Regions from separate parts of the Halobacillus sp. Cin3 genome, predicted to be linked through region 4. Evidence: riboswitches for the same ligand, from Rfam matches in the RefSeq annotation. Region 4 holds a riboswitch; each other region holds the start of a gene.
The links. Region 4 has a riboswitch for thiamine pyrophosphate ahead of thiT (energy-coupled thiamine transporter ThiT). Riboswitches for the same ligand answer to the same signal wherever they lie in the genome.
Positions count from the first base shown of each region.

Region 1: linked by a shared signal. The riboswitch ahead of QMA39_RS05115 (YkoF family thiamine/hydroxymethylpyrimidine-binding protein) and the one ahead of thiT (energy-coupled thiamine transporter ThiT) in region 4 are both predicted to bind thiamine pyrophosphate.
Region 2: linked by a shared signal. The riboswitch ahead of tenA (thiaminase II) and the one ahead of thiT (energy-coupled thiamine transporter ThiT) in region 4 are both predicted to bind thiamine pyrophosphate.
Region 3: linked by a shared signal. The riboswitch ahead of QMA39_RS09235 (acetylornithine deacetylase) and the one ahead of thiT (energy-coupled thiamine transporter ThiT) in region 4 are both predicted to bind thiamine pyrophosphate.

Region 1 covers NZ_CAMZMV010000001.1:944,158-951,752, forward strand. Annotated here, with positions in the region: gene QMA39_RS05095 (RDD family protein) at 1-66, opposite strand, end outside; gene QMA39_RS05100 (DUF420 domain-containing protein) at 254-784, shown strand; gene QMA39_RS05105 (hypothetical protein) at 983-1,213, shown strand; gene QMA39_RS05110 (hypothetical protein) at 1,665-2,594, opposite strand; TPP riboswitch at 2,812-2,912, shown strand; gene QMA39_RS05115 (YkoF family thiamine/hydroxymethylpyrimidine-binding protein) at 3,005-3,607, shown strand; gene QMA39_RS05120 (ECF transporter S component) at 3,604-4,182, shown strand; gene QMA39_RS05125 (ABC transporter ATP-binding protein) at 4,182-5,789, shown strand; gene QMA39_RS05130 (energy-coupling factor transporter transmembrane component T) at 5,770-6,549, shown strand; gene QMA39_RS05135 (hypothetical protein) at 6,663-7,091, opposite strand; gene QMA39_RS05140 (GNAT family N-acetyltransferase) at 7,095-7,595, opposite strand, start outside.
Region 2 covers NZ_CAMZMV010000001.1:301,898-309,492, reverse strand. Annotated here, with positions in the region: gene QMA39_RS01760 (thiazole biosynthesis adenylyltransferase ThiF) at 1-62, opposite strand, end outside; gene QMA39_RS01755 (thiazole synthase) at 59-826, opposite strand; gene thiS (sulfur carrier protein ThiS) at 829-1,032, opposite strand; gene thiO (glycine oxidase ThiO) at 1,029-2,153, opposite strand; gene tenI (thiazole tautomerase TenI) at 2,158-2,757, opposite strand; gene tenA (thiaminase II) at 2,754-3,449, opposite strand; TPP riboswitch at 3,559-3,666, opposite strand; gene QMA39_RS01730 (NUDIX domain-containing protein) at 3,711-4,151, opposite strand; gene QMA39_RS01725 (SDR family oxidoreductase) at 4,311-5,102, shown strand; gene QMA39_RS01720 (hypothetical protein) at 5,416-5,664, shown strand; gene QMA39_RS01715 (hypothetical protein) at 5,715-5,948, shown strand; gene QMA39_RS01710 (DUF523 domain-containing protein) at 6,203-6,661, opposite strand; gene egtD (L-histidine N(alpha)-methyltransferase) at 6,733-7,595, opposite strand, start outside.
Region 3 covers NZ_CAMZMV010000002.1:211,304-218,898, forward strand. Annotated here, with positions in the region: gene QMA39_RS09220 (PTS fructose transporter subunit IIABC) at 1-1,815, opposite strand, end outside; gene QMA39_RS09225 (BglG family transcription antiterminator) at 1,903-3,846, opposite strand; gene tenA (thiaminase II) at 4,424-5,110, opposite strand; gene QMA39_RS09235 (acetylornithine deacetylase) at 5,110-6,396, opposite strand; TPP riboswitch at 6,476-6,582, opposite strand; gene QMA39_RS09240 (GNAT family N-acetyltransferase) at 6,686-7,180, shown strand; gene QMA39_RS09245 (hypothetical protein) at 7,136-7,561, opposite strand.
Region 4 covers NZ_CAMZMV010000001.1:193,665-201,259, reverse strand. Annotated here, with positions in the region: gene QMA39_RS01105 (hypothetical protein) at 47-259, opposite strand; gene QMA39_RS01100 (hypothetical protein) at 1,261-1,632, opposite strand; gene QMA39_RS01095 (DUF1028 domain-containing protein) at 1,660-2,532, opposite strand; gene QMA39_RS01090 (general stress protein) at 2,668-3,018, shown strand; gene QMA39_RS01085 (phospholipase D family protein) at 3,060-4,505, opposite strand; gene thiT (energy-coupled thiamine transporter ThiT) at 4,607-5,173, opposite strand; TPP riboswitch at 5,261-5,359, opposite strand; gene QMA39_RS01075 (alpha/beta fold hydrolase) at 5,441-6,187, opposite strand; gene QMA39_RS01070 (SDR family oxidoreductase) at 6,165-7,049, opposite strand; gene yfkAB (radical SAM/CxCxxxxC motif protein YfkAB) at 7,249-7,595, shown strand, end outside.

The sequences.
Region 1 (7,595 bases), 750 kb from region 4:
TATTCCGGATATGAGCAGCTCCCCGCCAAATCCTAGAAATTTCAAAAACAAGTATTTACGGCGCATAAACTTCCCTCCTTGTACGTATCCTATGGATTCTTTCTGGATAAGGTCAGCCCATTATTCCGTCTTTTGTCACGAGTGTGAGCCATCATGAAGTGACAGTTTCGTTAACGTTCGACATCATGAGATGATTTTCAAGCGGATTTTTTATATACTATTCCTGCAGTCTATTAAGAGATGGGGTATTACTTTGGAAATAAAAAAAGATTTTAATTATGTACCATGGGTGGTGGGACTATCCATTGCTATCAATCTAATTGTGGTGGCCTTGTTGTTCCTTCCGGAGATTGGAAGCGAGACCAGCTTTGATATTACGCTGCTCCCGTTACTTAATGCCGTATTCAATTCCTTCACATTCGTGTTTCTTTTGGCGGCTTTATTTATGATTATCCGAAAGAACATTACGTGGCATAAACGGTTCATTTTTGCTGCCTTTACAACTACAGCGTTGTTTTTAGTTTCATATCTCACGTACCATTCCATGTCTGAATCAACGTCCTTCGGCGGCGAGGGTCTGGTGGCGGGTATTTATTACTTTATTCTGATCACCCATATTGTGCTGGCCGCACTTATTGTACCCCTGGCCCTGTTAACACTGTTCAGAGGTCTGGCAATGAAAGTGGATAAACATAGGAGAATCGCCCGCTGGACGATGCCGATCTGGCTTTATGTCAGTTTCACAGGCGTCGTTGTCTATTTAATGATTTCTCCCTATTACTAAGAACAGTCACGTGTCTTTGGATACGTGGCTTTTTTCTTTTTTATATTACAAAAACAATAAGTAGACGGGAAAAGTTGGCTATTTTCCAAGATATTTGTTATTGTAGAATAACAGCCGGTAGGTATCGAAGCCGGTTAAGTCTATGAAAATATAATGAGCACATGTCCAACCAGCTTACGGCCATAAGGAGACTAACTAATGGACATTCTTAACTTTATCAAGGAAGAAGGATTTACGTCTGCAAGATTCCAATCGTTCGCAGGGAAAGATACGCTCATTCAATTGAATCGGATTACGGATATGAAGGAACTATTCGGCCTGCTTGATATGAACCCGACAACTGTGCGGTACTATCCTTATGAAAAACTTCCTTATCTGGACTGCTCTCAGAATGAAGACAACTTAAAATTAAGATTGTTTAAGCCATAAAAATAACCGGGATACATAACACATGTATCCCGGTTTTCTTTATTCCTTTATATTACTGAAAAAGGAGCCTTCACAGCAAGTGGTCTTTTAACCAAGGGTGATCTCCTTCAGGTCATCCACTGAGTAGACGCTTGTGAAACATCGTCTGATTCAACCATTAACAAAAGCAGCACAGATACTCCCGGTCACCAGGACGTCCCCCTCATGAATCAGGACACGGATAACCACAAAACCAGCACCTGCTGCTAAGTGAAACAAACAGGTATGAGCCCGCTTATCTTTGCTCCTCCCTCTGTGCTGGTTATCCCCACTGTATAAAGAACCGATTTCCTCTATCGGGAGATAACGGGAAACAGGATTCCATAAAGAAGGAAGGGGCTGGGAAAAGATAAAAAACGCCCCTTTTTCCAACCTCCACGTACAACAGAGACGCTATGGCCTCTATGTCGTTTTACCATTCTCCTTGAAAAGCATGGATGATTTTCCAACGCTGAACTGCCATAATTCCTTTCCATTGTTGTTCGGCTACAGCAAAAGCTTTTGTTCCGTCTCCCCAGTCCCAGGTGATATCCCAGATGCCTTCTTCCTTCAGCGTCTTCAAATAATAACGGATGTTTTCCAATACTAAAGGTTTATATTTAGCATATAACGGATGCTGTGGGGACGATATTATGTCAGTCGGAAGAGCACCGTACCCACTTCCCCATTCCGAAGGATCCTGACTAAAGCAGTTCTCGCCTAAAGCAAGAAGGTGGGACTGCACCTGATCAAGTCCATAAGGCATTAGATTATGAACATGTCCTTTATGCTTGTCCAAGGAGATCAGTAGATTTTGAAAGCACTGCCATTCGTGGAAATCCATCTGACTGACACTCATCAAATGTTCTACAGCTTTAACAGCACCAGCCACACCCGTTTCCCAGGCTTCCGTATCCCGTTGGGAGCAGTCGATGAGAAAACCGGCCAATTCCGCCGCCGGGTTAAACATCCAGTTGGACTGCACCCCTTCCCTCCACGACCACCAGGGTGCATGAGGAAAATGGTTGACCTCAGGAACAACCGAGGGCCACATCCCTGATTGACGATCATACGAGCGAAGCAGGTAGGAAACCATCTGTTGAAGCATCGGCTCTTTGGAAGATACATTCAATTCAGTCAGCACTTGGGAAGCTGCCCATGTGGCCATTGGAGAAGAAGCTGGAAGTTGAAAATCCGGCTCAATTCCATGACCAAAACCTCCATCTTCATTTTGGAACGCACTCAAATAATCGAGAACTTTTTCTTTAGGACCTCTTCCAAAAAGAGCTTCCCATCTGGCGGCTTCCAATGGACGTGCATACCGCTTTATCCACCTGTTTGCCCGATGCATGTGATTGTTCATGCCTGTCTCCCCTTCCTGTTGATGGTATCCCTTGTCTTCTGATTGCCCGACTCTTTTATTCCACTCAATAAATGACGGATTCTATTACCCTCAGCGTACCACGATTGGAAGATTTTGAAAATGAACTCTATCGTTCGTATTCATAAAAAGAAGAATAAACATTTACAAATATTCCAACATCCGCTACGATAGAATCAATACAAAAAACTGTATACATATGAGGCACTAGGGGAGCTGCTGCGAGCGGCTGAGAGGATGATCCGACCCTTGGCACCCGAACTAGATAATACTAGCGTGGGGAAGTGCAGCCGTTCTATCAATCAGGCCTTTACAGGTTTTATTCATCGATCAACGGACTGCATTCCCATGGGATGCAGTTTTTTTGTGTTTAAAAAAAGGAGGAATGATGGATGGATCAAGTTTGTGGTACATCAAAAATTGCCGGATGTTCGTTTTCTATACATCCGATGAGTGATGAGTTTGCGGGTATAATTCTGGAAAGCTTAAAGAAAGTGGATACATCTAAAGTATGGCTCGATACCGATGATGTCACAACGACGGTACGGGGACGAGTGGAACATATTTTTGATGTGACGAAGGCCATCCTTCTTCATGTATCCAAAACAAATGTTCATGCGGCTTTTCATGCGACTTATTCAATTGGGTGCCCGGGAGATTCGGCTGGAGATACGTATATGGCTGAATCCCTGCACCGGAGGAATGAAGACGCCTCCCGCTCGATCACCCAGCCATTGGCAGCTAAGTTTTCCCTGTATCCAATGGGAGGGGGCAGCTATATGGATACAATATACAAGCAGATTGAAGCGATGAAATCGAAGGGCATCCAAGTGACGCCCGCCCACTATTCTACAAGGCTTGACGGAGATACCCATACGGTTTTCGAAGGGTTGGAAAATGTTTTCCGTGAGACAGAAGCTTCAGGGTCGTCTCACACCGTCATGACTGTATCGGTGTCGGTCAACAGCCCTTCCTCAAAGGAGAGCATCTTATGAAAAACTGGAAACTCAAAGAAATCGTTGTTCTATCTGTTTTGTCTGTCGTTTTCGCTGTTGTCTACCTCGCTTTCCTGCCTGTTGGAAAACTTCTCTCAGGTCTCTTTGGTCCAATCGGATATGATTTTATCTTTGGTATCTGGTTCATCGTATCCATCATTGCCGCCTATATTTTACGCCGCCCGGGCGCAGCTTTTCTCTCTGAAACCATCGCAGCGACAATTGAAGTTCTGCTTGGAAATGCTTCCGGACCTATTTTGATCTTAACGGGAATGGTTCAGGGACTCGGAGCCGAAAGTGCGTTTGCTCTGACGCGTTACCGGTCTTATCATCTTTCTGTACTCATGCTCGCCGGCGTGATGGCTGCCGTTTTCAGTTTTGCATGGGGGTATTTCCAATCTGGATACGCTGCGTTAAGTGGTGGATACGTTGCTGCCATGCTGATTGTCCGTATGGTCAGCGGCGCTGTGATTTCCGGAGTATTTGGTAAGGCCATCGCTGACGGACTTGCACGTACCGGCGTCCTTTCCAGTTTTGCTCTCGGACGGGAACTGAGAAAGAAGAGGGCTTCCTGATGAAGACGGCTGTACAATTGGAAAACCTGACGCTTACGTATGAAGAAAATGAAAAAACCGTATTGACGGATATCACCCTCTCCATCCAAAACGAACAGGACACACTCATCCTTGGCCCGAGCGGTTCAGGAAAAAGCTCACTTGTCCAATGTATAAACGGGCTTTACCCGGAGGATTTGGATGGTGAGATGAAGGGCCGTGTTACCATTTACGGACGTTCAACACGCGCATTCAAACCTGGAGAGCTGGCTAAAACCGTTGGAAGTGTTTTTCAAGACCCCGAAACTCAATTTTGTATGCTCACCGTCGAGGATGAAATCGCCTTCGGTTTAGAAAACCTTCATGTACCTGCTGAGGAGATGGAACACAAAATAGATGATGTCCTTGCACAGGTGAATTTACTGGATAAAAAAACATCCTTCATCCATCATTTGTCCGGCGGACAGAAGCAGAAACTGGCCCTTGCCTGTGTGCTGGTGATGGAACCGGACATCCTTCTCCTGGATGAACCGACAGCCAATCTGGATCCGCAGTCAGCTCGTGATTTCATTACAACTCTGACTTCAATAAAAAAAACAAGGAGTCTCACCTTGATTGTAATCGAACACAGATTAGAAGGATGGCTGGAGCTTCTCAAGCATGTCGTTGTACTCCATTCCGATGGAGGGATTCTTACTCAGGGACCGTTAAAAGAAGTCCTCAATAACCAGGCCCGCGCCATCCACAATCAAGGTATCCGGCTTCCCTATGCTGTGCAGTACAGCATAGACGAAGGCAGCCCTCCTCCCTATCCATTTACCCTGGAAGAACTGACGCAGCGGGACATTGAAGTTCCTTCAGGTGTTCGTCACCCGAACCGACGCGGGAAGCCGCTCCTGGAATTATCCGATGTTCAGTGGAAAGCTATTTTACAAGATCTTACGTTCTCCCTTTATGAAGAAGAATGGATTGCTGTGGTAGGGGCGAATGGAAGTGGCAAATCCAGCCTATCCAAAATAATGGCCGGCATCACAAAGCCCGACAAAGGCACGGTTACATGGAAAGCGGACGACTTACGGTCACAGGTGGGGTATGTTTTTCAAAATCCGGAGCACCAATTTGTAACCGATGAAATGTTCGAGGAAATTGCGTTCAGTTTAAGACAGCGGGGAACACCCGAATTGGAAATATGCCGGCAGGTTGAAAATCTGCTCTCCCTTTGCCGATTGGATGGATTAGACAAGCATCATCCTTATCAGTTAAGTCAGGGGCAGAAACGCCGCTTAAGCGTGGCCACGATGATAGTGGAAAATCAATCACTTCTCTTGCTGGATGAACCGACTTTCGGCCAGGATGCAGTCTCCACCCAACAGCTGATGGCTCTGCTTGAAAAGCGCTTTCAACAAGGGACCACCTTATTTATGATCACACATGATATGGAGCTTGTTCACCACTATGCGACAAGGGTGATCGTGTTGGAACAAGGAAGGATCGCTTACGATGGTCTCCCAGAGCATCTGTGGAAACATAACCGACTTTCGGATTGGCATATTGAACCTCCCCTTCCTGTTCAACTGGATCGATTATTAATAGAAAGGAGCTGCCTTCATGTCCCTTCATACTCTTAATCCTGCCATGAAAGCCTGCACGATAATCGGACTCGTCTTTGTCCTTGCCTTTTTATTCGATCCTGTAACGCCTTTTGTCTTCACAGGATTCACAATCGCTTTGACATTGATTTTCGGCAGGTTTCGGAAACGAGTATATCTCCTATACCTCTCAGCGTTCACCCTGTTCGCCTTCGGGATGCTGTGGACGACCATTGCCTTTGCCGATGAACCAGCCAGGCCCGGCGAGACTATCCGCCTTGCTGGTTTTCTGTTCCCAAAAGAAGACTTGTTGATGGCTCTGGCGCTTTCCTTTCGTGTAATGGCCTTTGCCGCCTTATCTCTTTTGTTTGTATTTACGACAAACATGGTTCATTTCATATTAAGCCTCATTCAACAGTTGAAACTGCCTCCGAAGCTTGCTTATGGACTGATGGCAGGATACCGTTTCCTTCCAATGATGAAAGAAGAATTCGATCAGATCCGGGCGGCCCACCGGATACGTGGAGTCACAGAATCCAAATCAGTAAAAGGAAGATTCAAACAGCTGAAGCGCTATTCCATCCCTCTTTTGGCAGGCGCTGTCAGAAAAGCAGAGCGAACAGCTGCTGCGATGGAGTCCAAAGGATTTACGGGGGAACGGTCACGTACGTTTTACAGACCTATGAAAATCAGCACAAAGGACTGGGGGTTTCCTCTACTCATGTTTACGGTGCTGGGGGCATTGATCGTTCTGTCTATTCAATTGGACTATTTCCAATGGTATAACGGCCAGTTTTAAATCCATGTTGAGCTGGATACCTCCCCGGATATTACTAGAGAAAAAAAGAGAGGGCGCCCTCCCTCTCTATCATTCCATTCACTTTAAATAAAGCACTTACCAAAAACGATGAATTATTCTTCGCCGACGATGGACCGGATGTATGAGGCATCGTTTTGTGACAACTCCGAAAACCGGATACTATTCCACGTCTGTCCACTACGGATCCCAAGTACAGCCCTGTCTTCTTCAAACCAAACCCTTGCATCCAGAATGCCGATGGAACGCTCCGGACTGATCAACTTCAAGGTTACATCTGGATTTTCCATGTCCACAGATGCCCCTTCCATCGGCTTTTGATTCAGCAAAATATTGAGCATCGTATCCAGTTCAGCCTGATGCTCTCCATTATGAAGTGTGGTAGCCGTTTCTTTATTCTCTCCTGCTTTCACGGCAGTCAGCGTATAGGAAGGCGTGTCACCAACATACACAGCAGTCGCATACCCTCCACCAAAAATAAGTGCAATACCGGCTATCCATAATAAAAGTTTCCCTATGTTCATTGGTTACACATCCCTACTTTGACGTTTACTGAATTCGGTACGCAGTATGGAATACATATAGGCATGATGATTTTCTCCATTTTGAAACAGGTAGCCCCGCAGCAAGCCCTCTCTAAGAAACCCTGTTTTCTCAAGCACTCTTGATGAAGGAGTATTCGCCGGGAAGGTAACCGCTCCCACCCTGAACAGTCCTAATTCTTCGAACGCATAAGTAAGAACATGTGCAACTGCTTCCGTAATCAATCCCCTTTTCCAATAGCCGGGGTGCAGTTCATACCCTATTTCAGCTTTTCTCCCCCAGAGGCTTAAATGACTCAGCCCCACCGTACCGATAAACTTTTCTTCTTCGCTGAGCAAAATACCCCATCGTATAGCCTTTTCAGACTTAAACTGTTCTTTAAAGGTTTGAATCATTCCGTCAGCTTGATCCCGGTGGGTGAGGGAAGGCATCCCAATATACTTTGTCACTTCGTCTCTGGACAAGATGTGAAAATAGTCATCAAT
Region 2 (7,595 bases), 110 kb from region 4:
TTCTCCTGCCCCTTTTCCCCGATGGGCTGGAACAAAGTCTGTCTTGAATATCGGTCGTTCATGTTCGGCTCATTCCCTCCATTGGACTGCTGGCCGCAGCATAACGCTTTTTCGGGATCCTCCCTGCTTCAAATCCTAGCCGTCCTGCCTGTATGGCAAGCTTCATCGCTTCCGCCATTTTCACAGGATCATCGGCGGCAGATACAGCAGTATTCAACAGCACACCATCAGCGCCAAGCTCCATCGCCGCTGCTGCATCGGCTGGTGAACCGATGCCCGCATCCACGATGACCGGCACTTCTGCCTGTTCAATCATTAAATCCAGCTGATGCGGGTTGAGAATCCCCTGCCCTGACCCGATCGGGGACGCCCCGGGCATTATTGCGTGGGCTCCCATTTCTTCCAGTCTTTTCGCAAGGACGACGTCATCGGACGTATAAGGAAGAACCGTAAAGCCTTCCTCCAACAGCATTTCCGTCGCCTTCAACGTTTCGACAGGATCAGGCAGAAGCGTTTTTTTACAGCCGATCACTTCTACCTTAATCATATCGCAAAGTCCGGAAGCTTTGGCTAATTTTGCATGCCGCACTGCCTCTTCTGCATTTTCCGCCCCTGCCGTGTTAGGCAGGAGTGTATAACGGCCGACGTCCAGCTGTTGAAGCAGGTCCGGCTGCTGCGGTTCAAAAATGTTCATTCTCCGGACGGTAAAGGTGAGGATATCGGTTTCCGATACGTCTACAGCCTTTTTCTGCGTTTCAAAATCAGGATATTTCCCTGTCCCCAAAAGCAGTCGTGAGTTAAACGTAAAATTTCCAATCTTAAGCATTATTATCCCCCTCCTACGAATTGGACCAGTTCAATTTGGTCACCTTCATGCAGTTGTGAATGGCCATGCTCGCTTTTTTCTAATATGGTGTCGTTCAGTTCCACCATGACCACCCGGTTATCCAATTGAAAGTGACTCAGGAGCGTACGGACATCATCCAGATGGTCAGGAATCTCATGCCACTCGCCATTTAATTTCACATTCATGATAAACCTCCTTCTATCGTGATGAAGCTTTGTCCACTCGTCACCCAGTCAGGATCCACCGACTTCCCCTCGATTTGATCAGCCATCAGCTTTCCTGTCACCGCTGAAAGCAGGATGCCGTTCCGATAATGGCCTGTCGCCATCCATAACCCCTCTTTTTCAGGATGAGGGCCGACATAAGGAATGCCGCTTTTCGTCTGCGGCCGGATTCCGGCCCACGTATCTTCCATTTCGGATTCCGTAAGTGAAGGAATGAGGCGGCGGGCTTTTTCCATCAATTGAAAAAGGCCCTCTAAGGTAACAGACTCGTCGAAGGAACCCACATGTTCAGTGGCACCGATAACGAGGCGGTTTCCGGCCTTCGGAACGATGTAGCAGTCTTTTGTGAAAAGGGTCCCTGTGATGAGCGGGCGTTTCGTCCGGACAGAAAAGCACTCCCCTTTGACCGGGTACGTTTCCACAATGGTGCGTTCAGCATTCAGCAGTGAAGCACTCCATGCCCCGGCCGCTGCGATGACCGCATTCCCTGTATACGTGCCTCCGATGGTTCTGACTCCAATGATCCGACCGTTTTCTTCCACCAAGCCGGTGACGTCCGTGTGTTCCAGGAAATCCGCGCCGAGTGCTGCGGCCGAAGCGGCAAACGCTTTCGTCAGCTTTGGTGCGTCCACCTGACCGTCTTCCGGCAGGTATAAAGCTCCTGAAATCCTGTCTGAAAGAGACGGCTCTGTTTCACGCATTTCATCACGATCGATCCACCGAGCCGTTTCACCGACCGCTTTCTGCGATTTCCCCAGCTGCTTCCACGCTTCCTTTTCCTCATTTGTAAGAGCAATTTTATATAACCCTTTCTGCTGGAGCCCGATATCCACTCCACTGAGCTCTTTCAATTCAGCTGCAAGAGAAGGAAACATCGCCCGGCTCGTTCTCGCCATCTGAAAAAGCGGATCGTCCCCTTTCCATTCGGACTGAGCACCGAGCATGCCCGCTGCGGCGCTTGATGCCTTCTGTCCGGTTTTCCCCCGGTCGATGACGAGCACTTTTTTCTGCCGCCTGGCAAGCTGATAGGCCACAGAACTGCCAATGACTCCTCCACCTACAACGATTGCGTCATAAAGCATCCCTTCATCTCCTTTCCAATTGATATCGATAACGGCGCACCGCTTCTTCAGCGTTTTCTGCCAGAAGAACCCCCGACAGCACGGCCGCTCCCGACGCTCCGTAATGCCTAAGACTGGAAGCATTTTCCGGTGTTAATCCCCCAATAGCAATGACAGGCAGGGACACGGCCCCGGTGACGGTCTTCAGTGCACCAAGCCCCCTCCCCGGCATCCCGGGTTTGGAATTCGTCTCAAAGACATGGCCGAATAGAACAGCATCCGCTCCCTCAGCCTCTGCGGCCACCGCTTCTTCTGCCGAATGGACGGAACAGCTGACGTGTAAAGATGGAAACGCTCGCTTCACGTCTTGAACCGATAAACTGTGACCAGCCAGCTGCACGTGTGGCACCGCTTTTGCTGCTGCTACATCCACCCGGTCATTGATCACGAGCTTTTCGGTCGGAAACCCGAGCTCCGTCAAAGTATCTATAGTTCCCGCTATTTCACTTGCGGACCACTGCTTTTCTCGAAGGTGGAAGAAATCGATCATTGGTTCAATCGCAGCCACCCTCGTGCACAGTTCCTCCCGGGACTGCCGCCCTGTGGATATGACATGCAGTTTCATTCACGTCCGGCTGCGATCGACTGTTTTATATCAAACGGCCATTCCTCCATACGGTAAGCCATTTCCCAGAACATATATTCATACTGACTGCTGATGATAAACAATTCCTTCATCCTGGCTCTGCCGGCATCTGTCTTCTTTTCAGCCAGTTCATCAAGACGCTCGATCTGCTCCTCTACAAGCGTCCGGAACCAATCCCCGCCGTAAGCCGCGATCCATTCCTGGTAGACCGGTTCTTCCGGCGACGACTCTTTCAAATGTTCGCCGACTTCATAATACAGCCAGTAGCACGGAAGAATCGTCGCAATCACATCCCCTAAGTCCCCGTTATACGCTCCTCTGTACATATGGGACGCATAAGCATAGGCCGTTGGTGACGGTTTGAACTGCTCCCGCTCTTCCTGCGTAATGCCCAGCTGCTTCGAAAAATTCTCATGAAGCCCAAGCTCTGCTTCGTACGTACTCTGAGCATGAGACGCCATATTGGCCATGACAGCCATATCTTCAGACTTTGCAGCTCCCAATGACTGGACACGGGCAAAATGGGACAGGTAATAGGAATCCTGAAGCACATAATAGCGGAACTTTTCGAGAGGAAGCGTTCCCTCTCCAATCCCCGTTACAAAAGGATGCTGAAAGCTTCCCTCCCAAATCTCATCTACGGCTTTTCTAATTTCTTCTGAAAATTTCATGTCCACTCTCTCCTTTGTTGAACGATCCGCCACTGATTTTTCCCACTAAAAAAGCCACTTTCCCCGGCATAGGAAAAGTGGCTGATATACATTTATTTTCATAGACATGTATAGGTATCGGCCACTTCCCTACGCTGGTATAAACCAGATCAGGTTCCAAGAGTCTTAAAGCATTACTTTAATCTCAGCCTTTGAGAAGGCACCCCTAGTGGATCGCTCGCTATTCAATTCTCTTTCATCGTAACACGTTAGAATTTTTTGTCAAAAATAGATTTTCGACTGCCGTTCCACTGCTTTCTGGATACTGTTGGCTGTCCAGGGAGGAATCGGGACGGGACTCTCGTTCAGATCGGGCTCTACCCAGACCATGTCCGCCACTTCTTCCGGGCTCTTTATATAAGGCTCTCCTTTGAAATCGGCAGTTAAAAATACGACATTCAGAACCTGGATATCCCCGATTAAAAAAGTATTGCTGTGTACATAGGTAAGGTCCCCATCCAAAATGAGGCCGATTTCCTCTTTGATTTCACGGCGGACGTTATCTTCCAGCACATCAAGGGAATCCGGACTGAACTCCATTTTCCCTCCAGGCAGCGAATAGAGACCGCCGGCATGCTCCTCTTCCGGTGACCGCTGAATGAGCAGAAACTGACCGTTTTTCATAATGGCCGCTTCTACGTTTATGATATAAGAATACGACATATACAAACCTCCTTTTTCATCCAATCCTTACCAAATTCGACACGACACACCAAACTCCTCTCCTTCCCGGAGAAAAGGTTGGTGAGCATATTCATTGTGTATCTTTCTCAAAAGCCGTACGATACTCTTTGCAATAAAAGATAAAGAGGTGTTCCAACCATGGATTTACAACTTAGAAATAAACTTGTCCTTGTGACCGGATCTACACAAGGAATCGGAAAAGAAATTGCGAAAACTTTCCTTGAGGAAGGTGCACGCGTCGTCATTAATGGACGTACTCAGGAAAAGCTCGATCGTATTGTAAACGAATTAAATCCTCACGGAGACATTCAAGGATTTGCTGCTGATGTGTCGACGAAAGAAGGCGCAGATGCGCTGATCCAAAAAGTCGAGGCCATCGGTGACCTGGATGTACTTGTGAATAATACAGCCATGTTTGAAGTGAAAGATGTCGAAGATGTAACCGATGAGGATTGGATGAATTACTTTGAAACCAACATCATGAGTGCCGTACGTTTGTCGCGTCATTTCCTTCCCAAAATGCTTGAACGGGATACCGGCCGGATCCTGAACATTTCCAGTGAAGCCGGCGTGAAACCGCTGGCGGAAATGATTCCTTATTCCACAACAAAAGGTGCGATTAACTCCTTGACCCGCGGCCTGGCGGAGCGTACAAAAGGCACCAACGTAACCGTTAACGCCGTCCTTCCTGGACCGACATGGACCGAGGGAGTAGCCGGGTTCATGAAGGGAGCAGCAGAGAACGCAGGCGAAGAGTTGGAATCCTTTACGAAGGATTACTTCAAAAACAATGAGCCGACCTCTCTGATCCAGCGCTTTGGTACGGTGGAAGAAGTGGCAAGTGTCGTTGTCTACCTCGCTTCTCCGAAAGCTTCTGCCATTAATGGAGCAATGCAGAAAGTCGAAGGCGGCATCATCCGATCTGTGTAACATGAATGTCTTCCAGACACAGCGGCAACACTTTCTAGAGCAAATCAAAGATCGTTTTCTCTGGAAGCCCTTCTTTTTCTGCGGAATCTGTTTCGCTTACGAAGAACATTGGGTGGTGACGCCTGCGTGGAAAACACAACCCGAAGATCCACTGGATCAAAGGGTTTCCTTTCCAAGTCAGTTATCCACTGATAATGGCTATCTGCACGGAAGGCAGGTCATTTTATCCATTCTAAAAACACCCGCCCTTTTCAGGACGGGTGTTTTTTTAAGCTTATCTCAGGTAAAATATGGATCGGAGAGGAGGAAATCAATGACGCAACTGAAGGTCCTTTCTGCGTGGAACATCCTTCCCGCTGCGCTTTTGATCACAGCTGGATGGTACCTGCTGGATGACAGCTCTGCCAATAACGACACCGCAGCCACCCTTCTTATCCTGTTCTGGGCCGTGAAAAGTGGGCTGGACGGCTGGAGGTATTATTTAATCCGTCAGAAAAAGCATGCCTTCTTGAACTTGGGCCTGAGTGCTGTCAGCCTTGCCTTGTTTTTTTATGTCCTTTAAAGGAAGGCAGTAAGGAAAGAGAACCATCCACTTATAAGGAGCGGATACATATGTTAAAAAAGATTCGAATCTTCCTGTCCGTCATAATCGTCTTTATATCCGGCTACGGATTATGGTCAGGTACATCAGGAGACCTTTTGTCTTTCACTCTCGCAGGTTTAGCCGTACTCATGGTTATTCTTGGTGTTGAAGAACAGAGAGAAACAACCAAAAGACGCGCCTCATTATACTATGCCGTCTCTGTTTTCTGTCTGTTTACTTCTATAGCGGGATTCATCCAGTAAAAAGTGTTCCATGAGAAGGGCTCTCAGCTTTTAGAAGGACTTGTTGTTATTCCAGTGCCTTCAGAAGCTGCGACCTTTCCCTTCCCGTGGACGAGCTAAATTGGATCAGGGGAGTTCAAGTGGAGGATTCGGTGGTTACGCCTGCGGGAAACCACGAGCCGAAGATCCACCGATAAGCGGAACGTGACAATCGCAGACTCACTATTGGAGAAATACTTTTTCTACATGAGGAGAGCCCCCTAAGAGGGGGCTCTTTACACCAACGTATGGATAAAATCGATCTCACTCATCACTTGAATGCCGTTCCGTTCAAGCAGGGCCGCTGTGACCCCTTTTCCGGCAACCTGCCTGCCGCTGAACGTGCCGTCATAGATGAGGGTACTGCCGCAGGACGGGCTTCCCTCCTTCAACACCACCGTATCAATCTGCAGATCTCTTACTGTTTCTAATGTCAAATAAGCGCCTCTTATGTACGTCTCTGTTACATCGTTTCCTGTCTTTTCCATTACACGGGCCCGTCCTTTCAGCACATCCTCCCCATCACCGCCGACAATCTCTGCCGGGGGACGCGGGACCATGAACCCTCCCAGCAGTTCCGGGCAGGCGGGAACCGCTTTCTTTTCCAATATTAACTTTTGAATTTTCTCCTGGAGGCAGTCGGTGCCATCATAGCGCACTTTCATACCAGCCAGACAGGAACTGATTAAAATCACCCTTCTCTTCCTCCCTTAACTCTATTTAAAAAAGGAAATCCAGACCCTTAAAAAGAGTCCGGGCCTTCCTCTTAAACCACTTCCATCAGACAGACACTGAAATACTCTCTTTCATCTGATACGACACGCTGAAGCAGAAATCCGCTCGATCTGCCCAGCTGGATGATGTCTTCTGGATCGTATTTATAGGAGTTCTCTGTATGGATTCTTTCCTGTTTCTTCACTTCAATGGTATGCCCTCCGACGGAAAGAACTTGATCCCTGACGCTTTCCAGATGCATTTCAATCCTTCCGGCACTTGAATTATAAAGAGCCACATGGGAAAAACTCTCCACATCAATGGACGCTTCATGCTCACGATTAATCCTTGTGATCAGATTTTTATTAAACGCGGCGGTCACCCCTGCCGCATCATCATAGGCCGCTTCAATGACCGTTTCATCTTTTTTGCGATCAACTCCGAGGATCAGCTCATCGCCGGGTTCCAGGAGACTTCGGATATTTCCGAGAAAACGCTCTGCCTCCCCCGGTTCAAAATTTCCGATCGTGGAGCCTGGAAAGAATATGACTTTCTTCTTCCCTTTCAAATCAGGGAGTGTAAACGGCTGTGTATAGTCCGCACTGACGCCCTGAATGTGAATCTCCGGATAGGATGTCTGCAGCTGAGCCACCGTATCCGCCAGAAATTCTTCAGAAATATCGATCGGAATATAGCTTTCGATGTTCTTCACATGATCCAGCAGAATTTTCGTCTTTTTACTGCTGCCGCTGCCCAGCTCAATCAAGGCGGATGGTTCATGGAAAACTGATTTCCATGTGCTCAGGTTTTCCAGAAGAATCCGCGCTTCTGTCCGTGTCTGGTAATACTCCGGCAGATCTGTAATCTGTTCAAACAGCTGCGATCCCTGCTCATCGTATAGAAATTTAGAGGAAA
Region 3 (7,595 bases), on a different contig from region 4:
AACAATCATGAAAATCAGCTTGGCTTCTGTGCCATCAAGGCTGTTCCAGTCGACACCATCCCTTTTCACTCCGAAGGCGACGCGTGGTTCTTTCACAGCGGTCGATTTGGCATGCGGAATGGCAATGTTCATTCCGATGCCTGTGGATCCTTCCGCTTCGCGTTCTAAAATCGCCTCTTTAACATCGGCGCGGGACGTCAAGACATTCTCTGCTGCAAGAAGATCAATCAACTCATCAATGGTCTGTTCCTTTGATTCTGCCTTTACGTTCACTTGAATCAAGTTCTTATTCGTGAGCGAATGAAGGTCTACGTTTTCCTCTTCCGGCTGCGGTTGTCCTTTCACGGCCGGTTTTTCCTCTTTCACCGTTTCTTCTGCCGCTGGCTGCGTCGGAACTCCCGCCAACGCAGGTTCTACAGCTGCTTCTTTTTTCAAAAGGTTCACGGTAATCGCTGTTACAAAACTACCTACGATAATGGCCACGAAGAACATGAGGACATTATCCACAGCACCAAGCACACCGACAATCGGTCCGCCATGGGCAACACGGTCACCTACTCCGCTCATCATGGCGATAACAGCTCCGACCATGGCACCGATCATGTTACTCGGGATGACACGGAAGGGATCCTGCGCAGCAAATGGGATGGCTCCTTCTGTAATTCCAAAAAGCCCCATCGTAAAGGATGCCTTTCCTGTTTCCACTTCCGTTGCTGCAAACTTCCTTCGATTCAAGAAGGTAGCGATTCCCATACCGATCGGTGGTACGGCGATAGCGACGGCAATCGGCCCCATAATTTCATAGTTTCCTTCTGCAATCATGGCTGATCCGAAGAGGAAGGCTACCTTATTGACAGGTCCTCCCATGTCAAAAGCAATCATGCCGCCTAAAATTAAGGCCAGAAGAATGGAGCTTGTTCCCTGCATATCCTGCAGCCACGTTGTCAACGACTCAAAAATCTGGGCGACCGGTGCACCTACGATCGTTACGAAGATCAATCCGACGGCTAGGGAAGCAAGCACCGGAATGACAATGATCGGCATAATCGGCTGGACGACACTCGGTACTTTGATTTTCTTAATCCAAAGAGCAATGTAACCTGCAAGAAAACCAGCAATGATTCCTCCAAGGAAACCAGCTCCGGCTTCACTGCCGTAAAAGCTTCCGTTCATGGCGATGTACCCGCCAACCATACCCGGCGCAAGACCCGGACGGTCTGCAATACTCATGGCGATAAAACCAGCCAGGATCGGTACCATGAAGCTGAACGATGCAGCACCAATGTTTTCAATCGTCTTCCAGAAGGAATCTTCCGGGATTTGAATGCCTTCTGGTGTAGATGTACCGCCAAGGGTGAGCGATATGGCAATCAACAGTCCTCCGATGACGATAAACGGAATCATGTAGGAAACGCCGTTCATCAAGTGGCGGTAAAAAGCATTCTGCCCTTTCCCACCGGCCGCGTTTCCAGCATCTTCATTGGAGCGCTGACCACTTTCTTCATGGACGGATGCCTGACCGTCGACAACCCGCCGAATCAATGTTTCAGGAGCGTTAATCCCCTGCTGGACGCCGACGGCTACAAGTGGCTTGCCGACAAACCGCTCTTTATTGACTGTTTTATCAGCCGCAATAATCACCCCGTCAGCTGCATCGATGTCTGCCTGCGTAAATTCATTTTCCACCCCGATGGACCCCTGGGTTTCAATCTTTATATCGATGCCCATCGCATCGGCCGCCTTCTGCAGGTTTTCTGCAGCCATGTACGTATGGGCGATGCCGTTGGGACATGATGTAATCGCTAGAATTTTCATAAGCTTCCTCCTCTTGTTATCGCTTACTTATACTGTAGCAGACAATAACAGAGGAAAAATTTTTAAATCTTCCACAGGCTGTGGTACTTATGGATTATTGTGAAGCGCATTCATAATTGCAGCGGCATCTTTCTGTTCAGCCAGCTGCTTTACAAAAGAAGGGTTCGACGTCAACGTATGGATTTCCCTGAACAACTGCCGGGCTTCCTGTGTGTTTTCATATTTCATCGCAAGAAGCAGAACGACATGCACAGACTCACCATCCCATTCCACAGGTTCAGGAAAGGCGGCCACTGCAATGGCGGAGCTGTTCACGTCTTCCACCTGTCCATGAGGGATGGCGATTCCGCCGCCAATGGCTGTAGAAGACAAGTATTCCCTGTGCAGACAGGATTGAGGGTAACCATCTTTCACATACCCCTTTTTCACAAGCAGGCGGGAGAGATTCTCAATCACTTCATATTTCGACAACCCGGACTGGCCCGTTTGAATGAGAAAAGGAGACATACTCTGAAGCAGAAGGGATTCTTTCCCCCTCTTTCTATCAGAGGTTCTCCCCTGCTCCAGCTGCTTGATAAGACTCTTTACAAGTGATTGGTCCTCCGCTTCAAATAACGGTGAAACGACGACAGCAGGAATGCCCAGTTCTTCGACCGGCACTGTAGAGATAATTCCGTCTACACGATGCTCCTTTGTGAACGAACGCAGCCGGTGCGCCGCAATACTACCGTGAATATGGATATCCGGAAACAGCTTTTCCATCCGGGCTGCCAGCAGCTGTGAAAGTCCCATCCCCATATGACAGACGATCACCACTTCCACTTTTTCCTTTTTCACGGTCGCCTTTCTTTCCAAGGCCGCCTGGAAATGCAGTACCAAATAGGCGGCCTCCTCTTCCGGAATCGGGTAGAGCAGTTCTTCCTTGTGCTGGTCTAAAATCCAGACAAGCGTGTCAAAAAGGTATGGATACTTTTTTTTGATGGTCATCAGCAGGGGATTGGAGATGGACAACCCGTAGGAAAGGCGGGCCAGCGTCGTTTTCAGATGCACATATAAATGATCACGCAGGACTTCGTCTTCTTCAAAACGGTACCCGGTCTGGGCCGATGCTTCTGTCACCAGCCAATCGATAATGTTGGAAATTTCTTCGGGAAGCTTCGGTGTAAGACCTTCCCTGGAAGCCCCATGAGTTTTGGCACTTCTCAGATGCATGGTCAAATAGAGGACTTCCTCCCTTGGGAACGTCATCGCAAAAACACGCTCCAGACGGTTACACATTTCTTCCGCCCACGGAAATTCTTCGTGGGTCCGGATGGATAGAACATCCTCTTCCGGCAGCGAAATGATCTGACCAAGCTGAACCCTCTTAATCATAAAAGCGGTATGGAGAAGCAGGGATTCGAGGGCTGCGTCTGTAAAGTCGACCTGGTGTTTTTCCTGAAGGGCTGCCAATTCGTGCTGAATCGTCCGGATGAAGAAGGAATCAAAAAGAACCTTTGTTACATCTTCAGCGGGGCCTTCCAGTGCAGAAAGTCCTGTCACGGCCTGACGGATCTGTTTTTCCTCTCCGGATATATAGACGCCGATTTTCTGCTTGCGGACCATTTCCAGATGAAAAGGGTGCAGCCATGTTTCGATTTCATCCAGAATATTTCTGACAGCGGTATGGGAAAGGTAGTAGTCTTTCCGCAGCTTCTGGATGGTGACCGGGCGTGGAGCGGACAACAGGTCAAAGGCGATTTTCGTCCGGAGAGAACGTTCGTGCGCTTCATTTTGAGGAAAGGAATGATGGAGATGGTCGATCAACAGGGCGTTGTCAGCTTCTTTAATCGCAAGCCGCACCCCGCGGCCGGCTTTTTTCTCAATAACACCCGTCCGGCCCTGCTCGTCCAAATAATCCTGAACTGCCGGCAGATGATTTCGAATGGCTTTATCTGAGTATCCGAGAGACTCCGCAATCTTACCCGTCGGGATGAACGTGTTCGGAATCCCGGTAATATAGTGGAGGATCTGCTGTTGAATTTCCTTCATAGGTATGTTCTCCTTTGCCTCTTTTTTCAAATGGGTTGAAAGGGATAGACTACCTTTTATTCTACATCGTTCGTGACATTTTGACTACTTTCGACATTAATGACAAAACCCTCTCCATTTAGGAGAGGGCGGTCTCAGCATTTGCTTATCATTCAGTGGATTTATCTGTTTATCGTGGGAGTGAAGGGTCACGTGCCGCTTATCGGTGGATGCTTGCCGCGGGCACGGCCTCAGCTAACTTGGGCAAAAAAACCACCTCCCCAAGTGGATCTTCGGCTCGTGCCGTTCCCGCAGGCGTCACCACCGAACGCTCTCGTGACTTCACCTAATAAGGAAAGAAAAGAGAGGCTATCCTGTCTAAAAAAGATTGTCCTCATAGTATATAAATCAAACATAACAGGTCGATTCTCATAGATCATGCGTTACGGAAGGAGGTAAGCCTTTAACAGCCGATGTTCAAGAAAAATTCTGCTTTTACGCGATGACGAACAGGAACCCCTTTTTATAAATCACAGCAAAAAAGGCTGTCGATTGTGTGTTCTCGACACCCTTTCTTCTACATCAGGAGAAAATTTAATTACTCGTTCAAAAAGCTCTCTTCCTCGACCCACATTTTTTGTTTCCACGCCATCTCCCAGAACATATACTCCAGCTTACTCGTATGAATAAAGATCTCTTCGAGGTGAGATTTTTCCCTTTCCGGAAGTCCGTCAGCCAGCTCGTTGATTAATTTTTTCAGGGAGGAAGCAAGCTCAGAAAATTCGTCGGACGCATACATCTCAATCCAATCGCCGTAAAACTCGTGCTTTTCCCCTTGATTCTGTTCGGCAAGGTGAAGGCCGATCACGTTGTAGCTCCATGTGCAGGCCAGTACACAGGCCGCCACCTCAGCCTCTGATCCTTGATTTGCCTTGTTCAGCATATAGCTCGTATAAGCGAGGAGGGTGGCAGAAGGTTTTGTCTCCTCCAGTTCCTCCCGGCTGATGCCGATCCGCGCCGCATAGTTCCGATGCAGTTCCATTTCCTCACTTAAAGTGGAATGAAGCAGTTCAGAGAACATCGTCATTGTATCCAGGCTTTTCGCCTTAACGGAACCAAGAGCAAACACCCGGCAGTAATCAACCAAGTACAAATAATCCTGGCGCATGAAAAATTGGAATTTCTCAAGTTCGAGCGTGCCGTCCCCAATCCCTTTGACGAATGGGTGATCGAGGTAGGCTTCCCAAATCGGACGGGCACTTTCGTATAAACGGTCTGTAAACATTACGCTTCCTCCTTGTCATCTGTCTGTTGAAACCAATCGTGCAAAAAAGCCATCATCGTTTTCGTATAATCCAACAGCTGTCTCCTGTCCAGCGACTCATTTACTGCATGCGCCTGATCGAGCGTGCCTGGGCCGTAGAGAATCGTCGGGATCCCAGCTTCTGAGAGCCACCCTCCATCTGTCACAGTCGGAGACATGGACGTTTCCGCCGGCGTACCATGGATGGTTTTATGGGCCTGTTGGAGCTGCTGTACCCCTGGATGAGCAGGATCAACAGAAAAGGCGGGGAAAATTTCTCCGCGGTCCTCAATCATGGACGTTCCTCCCCATTTGAATTGAGGGGCATGGTTTTTCAGCCATGGATCGGCCTGGGCGGCAGCACGGACATGTGCTTCAATTTCTTCGATCACATCTTCGTAATGCTCTTCTGGATAATAGTGCACGGTAATCCATAAAGCACAGCGGTCGGCGATAAAAGCCGCGTGCCTTCCACCTTCAATGACAGCAGGATTGATTGTCGTCGATCCAGGTGGAAAGCCCGGACTCGATTTCGTAACCGCCCAGTGCCGCTCCAATTCCTGCAGCGACTGGATGATTTTCATCATTTTTTCAATTGCCCCTGCTCCGTATCTTTTTCCACCGGCATGAATGATCGAACGGCGTTCCGCGTCGTGGAAGGTTTCCGGACTTTCAATCGTAATCCATCCGGTAATGACGCCTCCCTGCCCCTGAATGGCACAGTTACTCGTATCGGCTACGATGGCTAAATCTGCCTGATACCCTCTTTCTCCACAGGATTTTGTTCCTGCTTCTCCGACCTCTTCACCGACGACGGACTGCACATGAAGGTCGCCGGCCGGCTCGATTCCCGCTTCATGGAGCAATTTGAGTGCAAACAGAACAGCCGCCATTCCACCTTTCATATCCGCCGTGCCGCGACCGTACAAGCGGTCGTCCTTCAAGGTCAGTATAAAAGGATCATGCCCCCACGATTCCCCTTCATCCAGCGCAGCCACATCAATATGACCGTTTAAGATGAGACTTCTGCTATGTTCCCGGTCGGTTCCTTTTTTCGTTCCGACGACAATCGGATCACCGGGATACAGTTCCCATGTGTCTATTTCAAAATCCATCCGGCTTAAATACTCTTCTATGTACTGTTGTGCTTCCGCCGCATTTCGGGCTGGAGGGCTTAACGTCGGAAAGGCGACCAAATCCCCTAGAAGCTGGCGCATCTCCTCTTCCTTTTCCTCCACTCTCTGCAGCAATTCCTCTAACTGAATCATCGTACTCTCTCCTTCCATATAAAAAGCCCGCCCCTTCGAGAGAAGGAGCGGGCTTGATCATCATGTAAGAAAAGATCAATCATCGACCGCTTCACTTCCCTCCGCTGGTATGAGCCAGATCAGGTTGTAAGGGTCAAAGCTTCTGCTTTTCTCAGCCCGGTCATCAGGGCTCCCCTAGTGAAACATGCTATAAAACTGTTATTTTCATTACAACATAGGCGTCTGGAAAGGACAAGTCCTGTTCAATCGCGAAATGTAAACGGATGACGAATAGAACAGGAGGCATTGGATGAACATCAAAAAAGATGATTTAACAGGTGCGGAAGTACAAGCATTCATAAAGGAGCACCTTTTCAATATGACCCTGCACTCCCCGCCCGAAAGCATCCACGCATTGGATATAGAAAAATTAAAGCAGCCCGGCGTGACCTTTTGGACAGCCTGGGAAAAGGGAGAGCTGGCGGGAATGGGAGCGTTGAAAGAACTCCATCCGGCGCACGGAGAGATCAAGTCGATGAGAACAGCCTCTTCCCATTTAAGACGAGGCGTCGCCCATAGAATGCTCCAACACATCATAAATGAATCCAGTGATCGAGGGTATACACAGCTCTTTTTAGAAACCGGGTCTCAAAAGGCGTTCCATCCGGCTGTCCAGCTGTATAAGAAGTTCGGGTTTATTTTCTGCGATCCTTTCGCCGGCTACAAGGAAGACCCGAACAGCTTATTTATGACACTGAAACTAACGGATACTGTAATACATAGCCGCGGTGACCGCAACGGATAAGAGGACAGCCGCTGTCAGACTCCTCTTCAGGAAAGCAGCAGGAATTTTTTTAACGAGCGTGTAGGTGATTGGAAAAATGAAACTGATCGGTATGAGATACAAGCTTAAGAACATCGTAAAGACAGCCAATAACACAGCTAGAAGTGGTCCAATTAAAAGATACAGGCCCCACTCAATAAAAAAGCGTCCCAACGACAGCTGACTGCTTAAACGATCGGCTATCAAGGATAGGGGGAGGGCAAACACAGCATGCCCCAAATAGATATTGACTAAATTAAAATATAAGTTTCCTAACAGGTTGCTGTAATCCGATGTGAGATAAATAGAAACCAATAAAGCTGTTACAAAACTGCTGATTAAGGCAGCAAGAATATTCCGCATCGTCCAACTCACTTTCATGTTGTTTTATTTATGT
Region 4 (7,595 bases):
AACTACACCGATTTCCAAAAGAAAAATCTCTCTTTTTTCATGTATTTCAAAGGAAAAAGTCTTGCAGCTTCAGCAGCACCTGTGAAATAACATCTGAGCTCCCCGGCTGAAACAAAACGATGGCCGAAACAGCGAACACGACTCCAATAACCATTTGAGCCCATGCAGAAGGGTTCGTATAGGAATGGAAAAGTTTTTTTCCTCCCATTACTCCTATAACAACACCTACGACAAGTAAAATGAAATAATAAAAGCCCATCAAGCCACCTCCAAAAAGATATATCCTGATCCCTCTTATCTATACTCTAGTATACGAAAAAGGTAAATGATACCATATATAAAAGAAGAAAAATTCCTGACTGTACTAACCCTTCTCTTTTTATTATGGCTCTGTTATTGCTTGGTGTTGTTATTTAACATGTGAGCTCCTATCACCCCTTTCTGTCATGGGGTTTGTATGAGGCGGCCTTGGGAATGACTCCCTTTCCGTGGGGTACCGTGAGCCTCCTCAGGCTGCGCCTTCCGGGGTCTCACGATGTACCTTCATCCCACAGGAGTCTCGCCATTCCCAAGGCCGCCTCTTCAAAGAAGGGTAGTTCGAAAGGGCATAACCGAAGTCCGTTACACCACTACGAAAGGGATGGCAGGGAAAACAGGTAGACTCCTGCGGGAAAAAGGAACAAGGTGAGACCCCGGAGAACGAAGTTCGAGGAGGCTCATCGTTCCCCGCGGAAAGCGGACGGTTTTCCCTGCCATCCCATGCTCTGAGTAAACAACGGACCGGACCCCTAATTCCAGACGGAGACGATTTAGTAATCGTTTAAAATATCAACAACAGACTTTAACAGAGCTTTTATTATAAAACTTGATTGGATCTAAATCTTCTCATCCCTCCTTATATAAACCATGATCGAAGGTGAAAACTTGAGAAAAATACTAATCGTATTCATTTCACTGACAGGAATATATACTTTTCTCCATATTTTGTTAGGCTTTAATATAGAAAAACCCCTCATCCTATTCTCTATAAACACCCATATTTCTGTCGGACTGCTGACTAGATTGATTCAAGCCTTGTTTATTTTAAGTTTGTTGATCTATGTAAAAAAATACGTAAACATCCTCAAAAAGACGTCCTAATTCTATTCCCCTGCACCATAGGTATGATGTTTTCTCTTAAAATGAGGGTTCCGGCTGCTGGTAAGAATAGCCGGAACCCTTATGTTGATCATTCTCCCTATCTCAAAGAGACGCCTTAAATCACACCACCCATAAACAAAGGATGAACAACAGGCCTGAAATAGGAGTCATGATCAGACGTTCTTTTTTACTCCTTGATATTAAGTTCATCAACGTGTTGATGCCCATAAAGATGATGATTACCCACATGAGAATCGTAGTGGGTAAAAAACGGAGCAGATCAGAGAATTGAAACGCATGCTGGAGAACGATGCCGGCCATAAAAACCAACAGCAGGGCATTCAGTGCGCTGGCGACTCTCAAATTAGCCGGCAGGACGCGGTGGGAACCACCCATGGCCGCTTCCCCGAGCGGCAAACCGGACGCGAGTAACAATTGAAACACAGCCACGAAACAAAACAAAACGACCGATGTAATTGCTGCGACCTCCATAACGCACCCCCTCTTTCTCGATCTACTTCAGCTTTTCTCCGACTGACTCTTCATGAAATCCAGCACCTTCCGATCGACTTTCCCTTGGTCCAGCTCACGACCTTCGAAGTTTTCGGTATGCAGGTACGTCGTATAGGATTCATAGAACACCTTGTCATCAACTTCCTTACTTTCGAGGTAACCAAGACGGACTAAATGGCCGGCCATTTCCCTTTTTACATCTTCATCGATCAGCTGGATATCCTCTTCTTTCGTTTCACCAAAGTACAATTGATGAAGCCGGTAAATCCGCTCCAGTTCCTTGATCGGCTCAGGATGATCGTCCACTCTGAGGTCCACAGCGATGTCGCTGAGTCCGCCGTACCCTGCTTGGTCCTTTACAACAAGGATGGCCGCTGACTGCTTTCCACGGCTGTCTCCTCCTGCTTCCTGCGCCGCTTGGATGGCTCTAATGAGCCGGTCGGCCAGCGGGCCTTCCGATTTTTCAAACGCATTTCCCATATCGGTCACCGTTTCTTCATTCACTAATATGTTTCCCTGGGCAGCATAATGCTTCCCTGTAATCCCCCCGGCCCAGTCATAACAATCTTTTCCGGTAAAAGTCGCTGCCCGGCCGGAGCTGTCGATGACTCCGACTTGGCGGTCTTCTTTTTGAAGGTCATCGTCCGTTAACCTTTTGATGACTTCCTCCGCAGACAGACCTTCCTCAAGGAGCTTCAACCCATCCGGGCCATAGGCAGGGTTGGCAAAGGCCTGGGTGGCCACCGCCCCCACACCTGCTTTCGCCCATGGTACGACGGAGCCGACGCCTAAAAACTTCGACTGTACCGCCAAGCCCCATTCTTCACGATCGGGGTCATAGGCGGCGATTGAAAATGTAGCAATGATTTGATTGTTCATCTCTTTTCCCTCCAATATCCTTACCATTCGACAACACATTCTGATCTCCTTCTCTACCCATTTTCCGATTAACACTGGAAAATAACGGGTAATTTCACTGTAGAACATTCTATAAACAAAGGAGCGGTGAAAAACATGAAACCACTTGTACGTGAATACACAAATGATGAACAGTTGAAGGATATGGTGGAGAAGCTGAAGAACGAAGGCATTGATAACGAAGAGATTTACATCCTGTCCCATGATGATGACCGGACCGAACGGATTTCGAAGAGTGTGAATGCGAATACGATCGGTGCTTCCGAGCAGGATGCGAAAAGCGTCATCACGAATATCTTCAGTAAAAAAGGCGATGAGCTCCGTACGAAGATGCAGGAAATCGGATTCTCCAAAGAAGAAGCTGGACAATATGAAGAAGACCTGGATGAAGGAAAGGTACTTCTGATCATAACCAATCCTGCGAAAGCTCAGGCAGTCCTTTCCTGATAAAAAGCCCCTGACGCAAGAGATGCGTCAGGGGCTTCCGTTCAATAAGTTGTAAACCATGTCCACTTCTGCAGATAATACGTGGCATAGCGGATGGACGTCAGGTTATCCTGGTAGGTTTCATACTCGGTTGTATAATGGCCGTCTTCATTGGACCAGATCCGCGTGAAGTAGTCGTTAACCTCCTGGAAAACCTCCTCGTCCCCGGGCCCTTGAATGACGACATCCGCTTCCAGGTTGAGATTGGACAGGTTTCTTCTCGTATAGTTGGCAGAACCGGCAACGATCGCGTCATCATCCGGACCATCTACATACAGCATTTTCGTGTGATACTGCTCGACGTTCGTGTCATACCAGCGCAGCTTGATGTTCTCATTTCCGAGGTTCTTCAGCTCCGCAGCCACCGGCAAATTGGGGAGCCCCGGCTTTTCATGGCCGAATGCGGTTTTGTTGGGATCCATAATGATACGCACTTCAGCCCCGCGGTTGGCCGCTTCATCGATCCGGGCGGTCACCTTTTTATCCGCTAAATAATACATCCCGATCCATACGTTATCCCCTTTACCGGCGTCCTCCAGCTCTTCCAGCACGGCGTCATAGATCTTTCCTTCGGTCACGAACTGTGTCTGAAGCGGTCCTCCCTGCTCTTCCCATTCATAGCTGCTGTATTCGATGAACTCCTCACCGGAAAAGCGGGCGACCGCTTCTTCCGCTTCCAAAATATCCTCTATGATCGGACCAGTCATTTTGAAAGCGACGTTCTCATGGTACCCACTGGCATCATGAGGGTTAGCCGTGGATACAATTGCCGAATCCTCAGTCACTAGCAGCTTCCGGTGGTTCGCTTTAATATTCAACAGCTTCATGTAGGATCGGAGCGTCACGTCAGGGGCCTCCTTGGCAATCGGGTTGCCGATCCATCCGTCCCCTTCCGTCCCCATCCATGAAAACAGCAGGCGCCAGGCACTGGAGTATAACGGATTGGAATCTCTCAGTTTGTCCAGGTTAGTTAAGACAACGTTCACCCCACCATCTTCCAGCCGTCGGATCGTTTCCGACTCATAGGATCCGTAGGTGGTATTGATTTGGTCGGTGATGAAGACAACTTCAAGGTCAGGCACTTCTTTCTTCCGTTCTAATATGGCATCCACGAGACGTCTGCTGATTTCGGGAAATTCATGCTTCCCATTGGTGTAGCCGTTGAAGAGAAACATATCAGCGACAATAAAATCATCCGCTCCTCCTATAGTGGAATACATTTCTTCAAAAACCTGAAGATCATGAACCGTATCCCCCTCTTGATTTTCATAGGAGAGGTCCCGGAAAAACTCGATATCCTCCATCTGGTGCACATCCCCTTTATAGGACACACCTTCAGGGAGCGCTTTCCATGAAGTATGATAGGCGATCATGACCGATAGGAGCAGCACAATCAAAAGCAGCAGCCAGACCCATTTCTTCTTTAGTAATCCTTTTATTCTTTTCATCCCTATCCCCCCTGGTCTCTGCCTGTCTTTTCACTCCACCGGTCCTTTTGAAACATGGAAAAAAAAGCCTTCTGCCGCTGTGGCAGAAGGCTTTTTTCATTTTAATGAAGCACGAGCTTCGGACGCTGTATAAACAAAAGACTGATTACAAAAGCGCTGAGGATAAACGCAGGCAGCATGTATCCACCATTATAAACGAGGGAATACAGCCAGACCGGCTGTCCTTCCGGAGCGAATTCGCCGTAAAAGATGATACCCGCCGCAAAATGACCGAAAAAACGGAGTACACTGCCAATAAAGCAGCCGGTAATGATCCAGCCGATCAAGGCTTTCGTTTCCTTGGAGCGGATCGCATTCCAAAGCGGTTTGGCCACGATTCCTGCCGCACCGATCACCGCAAACGCCACAATGTAGTCCAACAGCGTCTGCAAAGGGGTGATGATATAGGCACCGGTCAGAATCTGATAGATGCCGAGCAGCAGTCCGGTCGCTGCGCCGCCCTTCACGCCCCAGCGGAAGGCCATAATGAAGACCGGAACCATTGCAAACGAAACCGAGCCGCCCTGGGCCCATAATTTAAATGATAAAAACGGGATGATATCCAGTAGTAGTGCTAATGCGGAAAAGATCGCAATTTCAACTAAAAATAGTACTCTGCGGTTTCTCATTCCAGCATTCCTCCTTTAAAAAAAGACACAAAAAAAGCAATGCAGACAGGGACGCTTCCTGATGGAGGGATCCCGAATGCATTGCACCATCAAAAAAGCCGCCATCCCTGCGCCAGTACTAACTGACAGGTTCGAAGGGTCTGAACGAGGTTCACTCTCAGCCGCTAGGCTCCCCTTGTAGGCTTTGTACCGATTACTCTTCTTGCTATGCATCTATTATATCAAACTTCTTTCCGATGACAAATCTTATTTCCCGGGGAATAGAGTCTATTTTGTATTCGTATACCTCTGGAAGAATTCCAGACTGCGCTCGACAATCAAATCCTGGTCATGATCAAGAGTTGCGACATGGTAGCTGTTTTCCATATGGACAAGCTCCTTATGCTCCGAAAAGACCGAATCAAAGATCACCTCTGAATTATTTGGCGGGACGACGTGATCCTCATCCGAGACGAAAATCAGAATCGGGCAGTGAATCGTGTCAAGCCGCTTTTTCACATGATCCATTAAGACCGTAATTTCGGTAATGGATTTGACTGGTGTTTTGTCGTAGGCAAGTTCATCCTGATCGGGGTCTTTAATATCGGATCCGATGGCATCAAGAAAACGTTCTTCTGTCGCCGCGCTCTCCTCCATCACGGGGATATCGATAGCTGCATTGATCGGAATAACCCCTTGGACGCTCTTATGCTCACTGGCCATATAAAGGGCAAGCGTTCCTCCCATGGATAAACCGACAACAAAAATAGAGCTGCACCGTTCATTCAGCCATTGGTAGGCGCTCTCCACTGATTCAATCCAGTCCTTATAGGACGTCGCCTCCATATCTTCCGGTGCTGTGCCATGTCCTTTCAACCGCGGACAATAAACGGTATATCCCTCACGTGCGTATGCTTCAGCGAGCGGACGCATGCTCTGGGTCGTCCCTGTGAACCCGTGGGAAACGAGAATCCCCACCTCATTGCCCTCGTATTTGATTTCCTCTGCCCCATCAAGAATGCTGTACTCGGCCATCTGTTTTTCCTCCTTCTGCCTTGTTGGAACCTAAGATTCGTTTTAATACCGTTTTCTCGAGCCATGCCCATGGAAGAAGCCGTTTCAAAAGCACGTTGGTACGGACGCCCGCCCCGACAGGATAACGCAGTTTTTTCAGCTTGTCTTTTTGGATCAGCCCTGTCATGAGGTCGGCGACCGAATCCGGCTGGGCCCGTGACTCTTCGTTCAAGGCACTCCACAGTCCTTTTATGTAAGAGGCATAGGGAGATGAAGGATTGTGCACTTCTTCTGGAAGCGCCATTCCGGAAGACCATATGTTCGTCTGGAAGGATCCAGGTTCGATTAAGGCGACATCTATGCCGAACGGCTGCAGCTCAAAGCGCAGGCTTTCAGAAAGTCCTTCCAGCGCATGTTTGGACGATACATACGCGGATAGACCGGGAAAACCAATCAAGCCGCTGACACTGCTGACATTTAGTATTTTTCCGTACCCTTGGCGCCGCATGATGGGCAGCACGGCCTTCGTCACGGCTATAACACCGAAGACGTTCGTATCAAACTGCCGGCGGTAATCCTCAAGCGGAACCTGTTCGAGGAACCCTCCTACCGCATAGCCGGCGTTGTTCACGAGAACATCCACCCGCTCCAGTTTTTCTGCTTTTTCCTTAAAACGTTCAATGGATGGATCATCCGTAACATCCAGCTGCCACACTTCAATCTTCTGCTTCACGTCTTCCGGCAGGTCTGCATTTTGGAAAACCGACGCTTTTTCCATATTCCGCATCGTGGCAATCACACGGAAGCCTCTTTCTGCACATTTCACAGCGGTCTGCTGTCCGAATCCGCTGGAGGATCCGGTAATAATAACGGTTGGCTGCATCAATGGTCTCCTCCTTTATCTATTCGTCTACCCTTTTCCTTTCGCTGTCACACGGGGAAACTCCTTTTTCGATGTGCAAGCGTTTCCTGCTGCTTTTTCACGTTCAACAGGAAGGAATGGTATAGTTCAAGCTTGAATAATGTTAGAATAGGAAAGGTTAAGACCGAATTAATCAAATAGAAAGGAAGTTTCATATTTTATGAGTACCAACATGAAGCTTCAGAAGCTTACACCTGAGTATGACCCGTGGGAAGCCTACATGGACGTGAAGGAACACGGGCATATGACGTTATCCAATATTGAATTCACGACGACGACGCTGTGCAATATGCGCTGCGAGCACTGTGCGGTCGGATATACCCTGCAGCAGAGGGACCCTGAAGCGCTCCCTATGGATTTGATCCGGAAGCGCCTGGACGAGATTCCTCACCTGAGGACTTTGAGCATCACAGGCGGGGAGCCGATGATGTCGAAAAAATCCGTCGAAAACTATGTGCTCCCCTTGTTAAAATACGCCCATGAGCGCGGCGTACGCACACAGATCAA